2 regions of the Agromyces binzhouensis genome follow, and region 1 is predicted to be linked to the other one. Evidence: predicted binding sites of a transcription regulator. Region 1 holds the regulator's gene; the other holds the start of a gene.
The links. Region 1 encodes LexA, which represses DNA repair genes until DNA is damaged. Its sites were predicted from a motif close to TCGAACANNTGTTCGA; they were not measured.

Region 1 (4,878 bases):
TTGTCGCCGAGCGCCTGCCGGATCGCCGTGCCGAGCACGATCCCGACGTCTTCGACGGTGTGGTGCACGTCGATCTCGATGTCGCCCTTCGCGCGCACGGTGAGGTCGGTGAGCGAGTGCTTCGCGAACGCGGTGAGCAGGTGGTCGTAGAACGGCACGCTCGTCTCGATGTCGCTCGTGCCGGTCCCGTCGAGGTCGATGGAGAGGTCGATGCTCGACTCGCTGGTCTCGCGCTGCACGCGCGCGGTGCGCGCGGGGCGGTCGGTGCTCATGGGGTCATCCTATTCGGGGAGGTCGGGGAGGATTCCGGGCTGGATCAGGCGTTCGCGGGGGTCGACGGCGCGAACGAGGCCATCGCCTCCAGGAACGCCGTGGTCTCGGCCTCGGTGCCCGCGGTGACGCGCAGGCAGCCCGGCAGGCCGATCTCGCGGATCAGGATGCCGCGATCGAGGAGCGCCTCGAACACCGCGTGCGGGTCGGCGACGCCGCCGAAGAGCACGAAGTTGGCGCCGCTGCGGTACGGGTGGAAGCCGAGCCCGCGGAGCTCGCGCGTGATCCGCTCGCGCTGGGCGCGGATCTCATCGACCATCGCGAGCATCTCGTCGGCGTGCGCGAGGGCGCCGAGCGCCGCCGCCTGGGTCAGTGCGGAGAGGTGGTACGGGAGCCGCACGAGGCGCAGGGCGTCGATGACCGCCGGGGCGGCGGCGAGGTAGCCGACGCGAGCCCCCGCGAACGCGAACGCCTTGCTCATCGTCCGCGAGACGAGGAGCCTCGGCCGCCCCTGGAGGAGGGTCAACGCACTCGGCGTGCCCGGGTCGGCGAACTCCTGGTAGGCCTCGTCGACGACGACCACGCCGCGTGCGGCGTCGGCGACCGCGGCGATCGTCTCGAGCGAGAGCGGCGTGCCCGTGGGGTTGTTCGGGGAGCACAGCAGCACGACGTCGGGATCGTGTCGCTCGATCGCCGCGACCGCGGTCTCGGGCGAGAGCTCGAAGTCGCCGTCGCGGTCGGCGGCGATCCACCCGGTGCCGGTACCCGACGAGAGGAGGCCGTACATGGAGTAGGTGGGCCCGAAGCCGAGCGCGGTGCGGCCCGGTCCGCCGAAGGCCTGCAGCACGTGCTGCAGGACCTCGTTCGAGCCGTTCGCCGCCCAGAGCTGCTCCGGCACGAGGTCGTGGCCGAGGTACCGCGCGAGCGCGGTGCGCAGTTCGGTGAACTCGCGGTCGGGGTACCGGTTCAGGCCGATGATCGCGGCCGCCACGCGCGCGACGATGTCGTGCGCGACGTCCTCGGGGATCGGATGCGTGTTCTCGTTCACGTTGAGCGCGACCGGCACGTGCTTCTGCGGGGCGCCGTACGGGGACTTGCCGCGCAGATCGTCGCGGATGGGCAGGTCGTCGAGACTCGTCACCGATCAATGCTATCCGCGCGCCTCGTCGTGTTTCGCGGCGCCGGAGCACGGCGGGTGACGGCTACCCGACGGCGGGGAGGACGAGTTGCTGGCCGGGCTGCACGACGGCGTCGTCGAGGCCGTTCAGTCGCATGATCTCGTAGATCACGTCGCGCGGATCGGACGACGGAGCGATCGTCTCGGCGATGCCCCACAGTGTGTCGCCCGCACCGACCTCGACGGTCTCGAACGTCATCGCGGAGGCACCGCCGTCGATCCCGGCGACCGCGCCACCGCTCGAGAGCACGCCGACCAGGACGCCGAGCACCAACGGGAGCGCAGCCAGACCCGTGACGACGACGCGACCGCGCCTGGTGAGCCTCAGCCGGGCGCGCGGGGTCGTCGACCCGAACGCGGGCATCGTCGGCGCCGCACTCGCGGCCCCCATCACCACTGCACTCATTCCGCACCTCCCGGGCTTCCAGCTGCGCATCCGACCCTCGGCCGGGAGGGCCGGATGCGAAGCTGTGTTCCGAATATATCTTCGAACAATCGAAGCTGCAAGCACCGGAGGGTGGGATTTCCGGCCCGGATTCCGCGACACACTCGAACGGATGTTTGTCGCGCGCGTGCGAGGCGGATACAGTTTCGAATGTCCGACGACAGTCGAACACCGACCACCGACATCCGGGCCGACGCGGTCCCGACGAGAGGCGAGGCACGTGAGCATCGACATCGACCAGGCACGCGGCGCGGGCGGCCGGTCGCGTCGGCGCAAGACGCTGAGTCCGAAGCAGCTCGCGATCCTCGAGGTCATCCGCGGCTCGGTCTCCGACCGCGGGTACCCGCCGAGCATGCGCGAGATCGGCGACGCCGTCGGACTCTCCTCGCTCTCGAGCGTCACGCACCAGCTGAACCAGCTCGAGCTCGCCGGCTACCTGCGGCGCGACCCGAACCGTCCCCGTGCGCTCGAGATCCTCATCGACGTCCCCGGGGCGGAGCAGCGCGCGGCATCGGTCGAACCCGCGCCGGTCGGCGATGCGGCCATGGTCCCCATGGTGGGCCGCATCGCCGCAGGCGTGCCCATCACGGCCGAGCAGCAGATCGAGGAGGTCTTCCCGCTTCCCCGCCAGCTCGTGGGCAAGGGCGAGCTGTTCATCCTGAAGGTCGTCGGCGACTCGATGATCGACGCCGCGATCTGCGACGGCGACTGGGTCGTCGTCCGCTCGCAGAAGACGGCCGAGAACGGCGAGATCGTCGCGGCGATGCTCGACGGCGAGGCCACCGTCAAGGTCTTCCGCCAGCGCGACGGCCACACCTGGCTGCTCCCCCGCAACTCGGCCTTCGAGCCCATCCTCGGCGACGAGTCCGAGGTGCTCGGCAAGGTCGTCGCGGTGCTCCGCACGGTCTAGCCGCCCCCGCGCGAGCACTCGCGAAGACCGGTCGTCCCGCCACCGGCGACGGACGGCGGATGCCGCGGGCTCCCCCGCGGCATCCGCCGTCGCGCACGCTCGTCAGGCCGTCGGGACCGCGACCCCCTCGCGGACCGAGCGCGTCGCCTCGACGATGTTCGCGAGCGAGGCGACCGTCTCGTCGTAGCCGCGCGTCTTCAGCCCGCAGTCGGGGTTCACCCAGAGCCGGCCGGCGGGCACGCCGTCGACCGCGCGCTCGAGGAGCGAGCGCACCTCCTCGACGCTCGGCACGCGCGGCGAGTGGATGTCGTAGACGCCCGGCCCGACGCCGTGGTCGAACCCGCTCGCCGCGAGGTCGCCGACGACCTCCATACGGCTGCGCGCCGCCTCGATCGAGGTCACGTCGGCGTCGAGCTCGCGGATCGCGTCGATCACGACGCCGAACTCCGAGTAGCAGAGGTGCGTGTGCACCTGCGTCGCCGGCGCCGCGCCGCCCGTGGCGAGTCGGAAGGACCCCACCGACCAGTCGAGGTACGCGGGCTGGTCGGCGCGCTTCAGCGGCAGCAGTTCGCGGAGCGCGGGCTCGTCGACCTGGATGACGCGGATCCCGGCCGCCTCGAGGTCGCCGATCTCGTCGCGCAGGGCGAGCGCGACCTGGCGGGCCGTGTCGCCGAGCGGCTGGTCGTCGCGCACGAACGACCACGCGAGGATCGTGACCGGCCCCGTGAGCATGCCCTTGACGGGCTTCTCCGAGAGCGACTGGGCGTACGTCGACCACTCGACGGTCATCGGCGCAGGGCGCGACACGTCGCCCCAGAGGATCGACGGACGCGTGCACCGCGAGCCGTACGACTGCACCCAACCGTGCTGCGTGACCGCGAAGCCGTCGAGCAGCTCGGCGAAGTACTGCACCATGTCGTTGCGCTCGGGCTCGCCGTGCACGAGCACGTCCAGGCCCAGCTCCTCCTGCAGCCTGATGACGCGCGCGATCTCCTCGCGCATCAGCTCGCGGTAGGCGGCATCCGTCAGCTCGCCCTTCACGAGTCGCGCGCGGGCTCGGCGGATGTCGGCGGTCTGCGGGAACGAGCCGATCGTGGTCGTCGGGAGGGCGGGCAGCGCGAGGTCCTCCTGCGCGGCCACGCGGGCGTCGTAGGGGGCGCGCGCGAACGCGGTGGCGTCGAGTGCGTCCAGACGGGCCCGCACCGCGGGCACGCGCACGCCCGGCGCCGCGGCGCGGTCGGCGAGGGCTGCGGATGCCGCGTCGAGGTCGGCCGCGATCGCGTCGCGCCCCTCGGCCAGGCCGCGCGCGAGCGCAGCGACCTGGGCGACCTTCTGGTCGGCGAAGGCGAGCCAGCTCACGAGGCGCGCATCGAGCGCGCGCTCCTCGTCGACGTCGTGCGGCACGTGCAGGAGCGAGGTCGACGTGGAGACGGCGACCGAGCCCGAGACGGAGCGAAGCGCCTCGGCACGCGCGAACGCGTGGGCGAGGTCGCCCCTCCAGATGTTGTGGCCGTCGACGACGCCGGCGACGAGGGTCTTGGCGGCGAGCGCCTCCTCGGTCACCGGGTCGAGCTGCGCGGGCACGTCGCCGCGGACGAGGTCGAACCCGATCGCCTCGACGGGGGTGGCCGCGAGCACGGGCAGCGCCTCTGCGAGGTCGCCGTACGGCGCGGCGACGAAGATCGCCGGGCGAGCGTCGACCGCGCCGAGCGCGTCGTAGGCCTCCGCGACCGCCTCGAGCACGCGCTCGCGCGGCTCGTCGAGGCTCTCGCTCACGAGCCCCGGCTCGTCGAGCTGCACCCACTCTGCGCCGGCCGCCGCGAGCTGGGCGAGGAGCGTGCGGTAGACCGGCACGAGGTCGGCGAGGCGGTCGAGCGGCCGGAAGCCCTCGGGCGCGCCATCCGCCGCCTTCGCCAGCAGGAGGAACGTGACGGGTCCGACGAGGACCGGACGCGTGACGAACCCGGCCGCGCGCGCCTCGCGGACCTGCGCGACGAGTGCGTCGGCGTGCGCGGTGAACGCGGTGTCGGGACCGATCTCGGGCACGAGGTAGTGGTAGTTCGAGTCGAACCACTT
Region 2 (4,878 bases), on a different contig from region 1:
CCGTCGGCGGCCGGCGGACCCGCCGTCAGAGCTCGCAGTCGAGCGCCAGCGCCGCGTAGTCGAGCACCGCTCGCCGGCACTCGGCGCGGTCGAGGCCGAGCCCGAGCAGCGGGTACAGGTCGTACGAGTCCTCGAGCGCGACGAGGTTCCGCGCGATCGCGGCGACCGGCATGCGCGGGCGGAAGGCGCCGATGCCAGCCCCGATCTCGAGCGTCGTGCGGTACAGCATCACCTGGCGCTCGACGATCGACCGGTGCAGCGGACGCAGCTGCGGGCGTTCGGGGAGCAGCGCGATGCTCTCGTAGACGATCCGGAGGTCGTCGCTGATCTCGTCGGGGATGCCGGCCTCGATCATCGCGCGGAGTCGCTCGCGCGGATCGGCGACCTCCTCGGCGATCCGGCGGCGGCGCTCGTAGAACTCCTCGAGCACGCCCTCGACCGCCGCGGCGACGAGGTCGTCGAAGGTCGGGAAGTAGTAGAGCACGCTGCCCGCGCTGACCTCGGCCTCGGCCGCGACGGTGCGCACGTTGGCCTGCAGGATGCCGCGCTCGCCCGCGACGCGGCGCAGCGCCGCGACGAGTGCGTCGCGGCGCTGCGCCTGCTTGGTGCTCGGGTTCACGTGTGCGGTTCCTCGGGGATCAGTCCGTCCTGGGCTCCGCCAGTTCGGCGTACTGCGCCGGGTTGCGGCGGCGCAGCACCAGTCCCCACACGATACCGGCCACGAACAGCACCGGGGTGGGCATGATCAGCAGGGCGTTCGCGCCCGGCTCGAGGCCCGTCACGTACTGGAAGTTCAGCACGATGAGCAGGAACCCGCCGATCAGTCCGAGCGCGCCGATCACGGGAGCGACGACCACGCGGAACCGGCCGTAGCCGCGCCGGTCGCGGGCGAAGAACCCGATGACCGAGACGGCCGCGACGGCCTGGGCGAACACGAGCCCGGCCACGCCGGCGCCGTACGACCAGATGCCGAGCTGCAGGATCGGGTCGGCGTTCGTCGCCGCGGCCACGAGGATCGCGACCACGGCGACGAGGGCGATCGTCGTGCTGGCGACGTGCGGCGACCGGCTCTTCGCGTGGGTACGGGCGAGCGGCTTGGGAAGCAGTCCCTCGCGGGCCAGCGAGTAGACGTAGCGGCTCGAGGCGTTGTGGAAGGCGAGCAGGCACGCGAAGAAGCTCGTCACGATGAGCACCTGGAGTGCGGCGCCGGCCCACGAGCCGAGGTACTGCTCGCCCGCGATGAAGATCGTCGACTCGAAGTCGTCGCTCGCCACGAGGTCGACGACGCCATCGATTCCGAAGGCGACCGTGATCATCCAGAACGTGAACGCGTAGAACACCGCGAGGAAGCCGATGGCGATGTAGGTCGCGATGGGGACCGTGCGCGACGGGTCCTTCGCCTCCTCCGAGTAGATCGCGGTGCCCTCGAAGCCGATGTACGCACCGAAGCCCGTGACGAACAGGGCCGCAACGCCCGGGGCGAGGAAGACGGCCTCGGGTGCGAACGGCGCCGCGCTCCACGGCTCCGGGCCGCCGTTCACGAGCACCGAGATCGACAGCACGAGCAGGATGCCCACCTCCGCCGTGAGGAGCACGGCGAGCACCTTCGCACCGACGTCCACCTTGCGGTAGCCGAGGAAGGCGACGCACGCGACGGCGATGAGCGACCAGATCGGCCACGGCAGGTCGAGGCCGACCAGGTTGGCGAACGTCAGCTGGGCGAAGAACCCGAGGAACCCGTAGAAGCTGACCGAGAGGACGATGTAGGCGAACACCGTGACCAGGGCCGTCCCGATGCCGACGGGCTTGCCGAGCCCGCGTGAGGCGTACGCGTAGAAGGCTCCGGTGTTGCGGACGTGCCGCGACATCGCGGTGAAGCCGACCGCGAAGAAGACCAGGATGGCGCCGCAGATGAGGATCGCGCCCGCAGCGCCGACGCCGCCGAGCCGCATGGTGGTGGGCGCGGCACTCGCGACCACCGTCAGCGGGGCGGCCGCGGACACGACGAAGAACACGATGTCCCACACGCGGAGCCGGCCACCGGCGAGCCTGCCGGCTCCGGCGGCCTGCCGGGCCGGCGAGGTGCCGGATTCCATCGTCTCCGGGATCTGTTGCGTCATTGCAAGGTCTCCTCACGCGCTGGGCGCTGGTCGGGGGAATGAACTTGAACATGCATTCAACTTTCTGTCGACGGCTCCTGTCAAGACTGTTATCGTCGGAACTCGAAACATCTGAACGATTGTTCGAGTACTGGAGTCGACGATGACCACCACGCCGCAGCCCCCCACCCGCGCCCGCGACCTCGGCGTGCCGTTCGACGGCACTCCCGGCCGATGGAACGCGATCACCGACGTCCCCGGCGTCGAGGTCGGGTACGCGACGATCATCGAGGGCGCGCCCGGCGACCCGTCGATCGCGCGGACGGGCGTGACCGCGATCCTCCCCCGTGGTCGCGACGGCGTCGGCGTGCCGTGCGCCGCCGGCATCCACTCGCTCAACGGCAACGGCGAGCTGACCGGGCGCAGCTGGATCGAGGAGTCCGGCGCCCTCACCCTGCCGATCGGCATCACCAACAGCCACTCCGTCGGCGCGGTCCACGCGGGCATCGACGAGTGGACCGACCGCGAGCACCCCGAGCTCTCCGCGGAGTGGATGCTCCCCGTGGTCGGCGAGACGTGGGACGGCTACCTCAACCAGATCAACGCCGGCCACGTGCGCCCCGAGCACGCGATCGCCGCGATCGACTCCGCGGCGAGCGGGCCCCTCGCCGAGGGCAACGTCGGCGGCGGCACGGGCATGAACTGCTACGGCTTCAAGGGCGGGTCCGGCACGGCATCGCGCGTCGTGCGGTTCGGCGCAGAGACCCACACCGTCGGCGTGTTCCTGCAGGCCAACTTCGGCACCCGCGACGAGCTGCGGCTCGCCGGCGTCCCCCTCGGCCGGGAGTCGGCTGCTCCGAACCCGTACGAGGACATCGAATGGTTCGTGCGCGACGGGCAGCGCGCCCGCGTGCGCGCCGGATCGGGCAGCGTCATCGGCATCGTGGTCACCGACGCCCCGCTCCTGCCGGGCCAGTGCGAGGCCCTCGCCCGCCGGGTGCCGCTCGGACTCGCCCGCACGGGGACGAGCGGGAGCCACTTCTCGGGCGACATCTTCCTGTCATGCTCGACCGCCAACGCGGGCGCCTTCACCTCGAGCATCCCGACCGCCGAACCGGGCGAGGATCCCTACGAGACCGCGCGCTTCGTGCCGTGGGGCCGGATCGACCCCTACTTCGAGGCGGTCGTGCAGGCGACCGAGGAGGCCGTCGCGAACGTCCTGGTCGCGGCCCGGGACATGGTCGGCCGCGACGGGCACGCGAACGTCGCCCTGCCCCACGACGAGGTGCGCGCCGCCTTCGGCGGCCGGGCGGAGCACCCGGCGGCCTGAGCCTGCCGGGACCGGCGAACGCTCGGCGCGTCAGCCCGAGGTCACCCGCGCGCGCGGATCCGCCGGGACCCGCACATCGGCGACCTGCTCGAGGTGCGGATGCCGCTGGTCGCCGTCGTCGACGACGCCCGTGTGCCACGTCAGCCTCAGCTCGTCGGGGCGATCGACGAGCATCGCGAGGTTGTTCGCGAACCACGGCCCCTTCACGGTGCGCCAGCGGAACGGCGCATCGGGGACCTTGGCCGAACGCGCGGCGAGGCGGCCGATCGGCGTCGCCGCGCCGTACGACATCACGACCGAGAACCAGCGCATGACGCGCGGCAGCGGGTTCCGGATGGGCGAGCACACCGCCTGGAGGATCCGCGACCCCGGAACGTCGTCGCGGTCGACCTGGGCGAGGTAGGAGTAGTGCACGTCGCCCGCGAGGAACAGCACGTTCTGCGGGGCCGCGCCGCGCTCGCCGGCGGCGAGCTCCCGAACCATCCGCGCGACCTTCTGGAACGTGTCCTCCCAGGCCGCCCAGTGCTCGAGGTCGACGGCCTGGCGGAGCACCTCGCCCACGCTCGCCGCCCGTCGGCCCCAGGCGCCCTGCGAGATCGCCTCGTCCCACGCCTCGACGTTGTGCAGCCCCATCGGGAGGAGGAACGGGAGGGAGGTCGCGATGAGCACGTGCCGGAAGTCCCCTCGCAGCTGCGCGTCGAACCAGTCGAGCTCCTCGGGATCGAGCAGGGCCCGGGCGTCCGGGTCGAGCTGCCGCGCGGCGCGGGAGTCGACGACGACGAGGCGGATGTCGTCGAAGTCGCGCGTGTAGCTCCAGCGCACGCTCGTCGGCTCCTGGTCGGCGCGGTCGGCGAACGCGTCGACCTCGTCGGTGAGGTCGAGCTCGTCGTCGCCGTCGTGCCCGGCGATGCGCTGCCAGAGTTCGTCGGCGGCGCGCTCCGCCGGAGTGAGGTTGCCCAGGTGCTGGTACACCCAGTACGAGCCGAGTCCGGCGACGATGCGGCCGTGCCACCAGGAGGTGGCCTCCATCTTCTGCTTCCAGTCGTGCGAGGCGTTCCAGTCGTCGCGCACGTCGTGGTCGTCGAAGATCATCGCGGTCGGCACGGTCGAGAGCAGCCAGCGGTTGGCCGGGTCCGACCAGGCGAGCCGGTACAGGTGGGCGTACTCCTCGTAGTCCTTCAGCTCCTCGCCGGGCTCCTCGTCGATGTCGCGCTTGTTCCGGATGAACTCCTGCATCTCGTCCGAGGTGATGTCGGCGTAGACCTGGTCGCCGAGGAACATCATGAGGTCGGGGCGTTCGGCGTAGCCCGCGGCGAGCGCGAGCGCGAACGCGCGCATCGCGTCGACGCCGTGCGTGAGGTTGCCCTCGAGGTCGTGCGGCACGCTCGTGCGGCACGACCCGTACGCGAGGCGCAGTCGCCTGCCCTGCTCCCAGGTCGCGACGACGGA

Region 2: the regulator LexA is predicted to act here: its motif matches at 2,165-2,180, upstream of ACFVHK_RS08555 (DmpA family aminopeptidase).

What each region holds. Positions count from the first base shown of each region.
Region 1 covers NZ_JBHXVJ010000002.1:409,180-414,057, reverse strand. Annotated here, with positions in the region: gene hisB (imidazoleglycerol-phosphate dehydratase HisB) at 1-272, opposite strand, end outside; gene ACFVHK_RS05645 (histidinol-phosphate transaminase) at 317-1,411, opposite strand; gene ACFVHK_RS05640 (LysM peptidoglycan-binding domain-containing protein) at 1,473-1,853, opposite strand; gene lexA (transcriptional repressor LexA) at 2,125-2,802, shown strand; gene metE (5-methyltetrahydropteroyltriglutamate--homocysteine S-methyltransferase) at 2,905-4,878, opposite strand, start outside.
Region 2 covers NZ_JBHXVJ010000004.1:152,520-157,397, reverse strand. Annotated here, with positions in the region: gene ACFVHK_RS08565 (TetR/AcrR family transcriptional regulator) at 26-619, opposite strand; gene ACFVHK_RS08560 (APC family permease) at 639-2,120, opposite strand; gene ACFVHK_RS08555 (DmpA family aminopeptidase) at 2,263-3,429, shown strand; gene ACFVHK_RS08550 (alkaline phosphatase D family protein) at 3,460-4,878, opposite strand, start outside.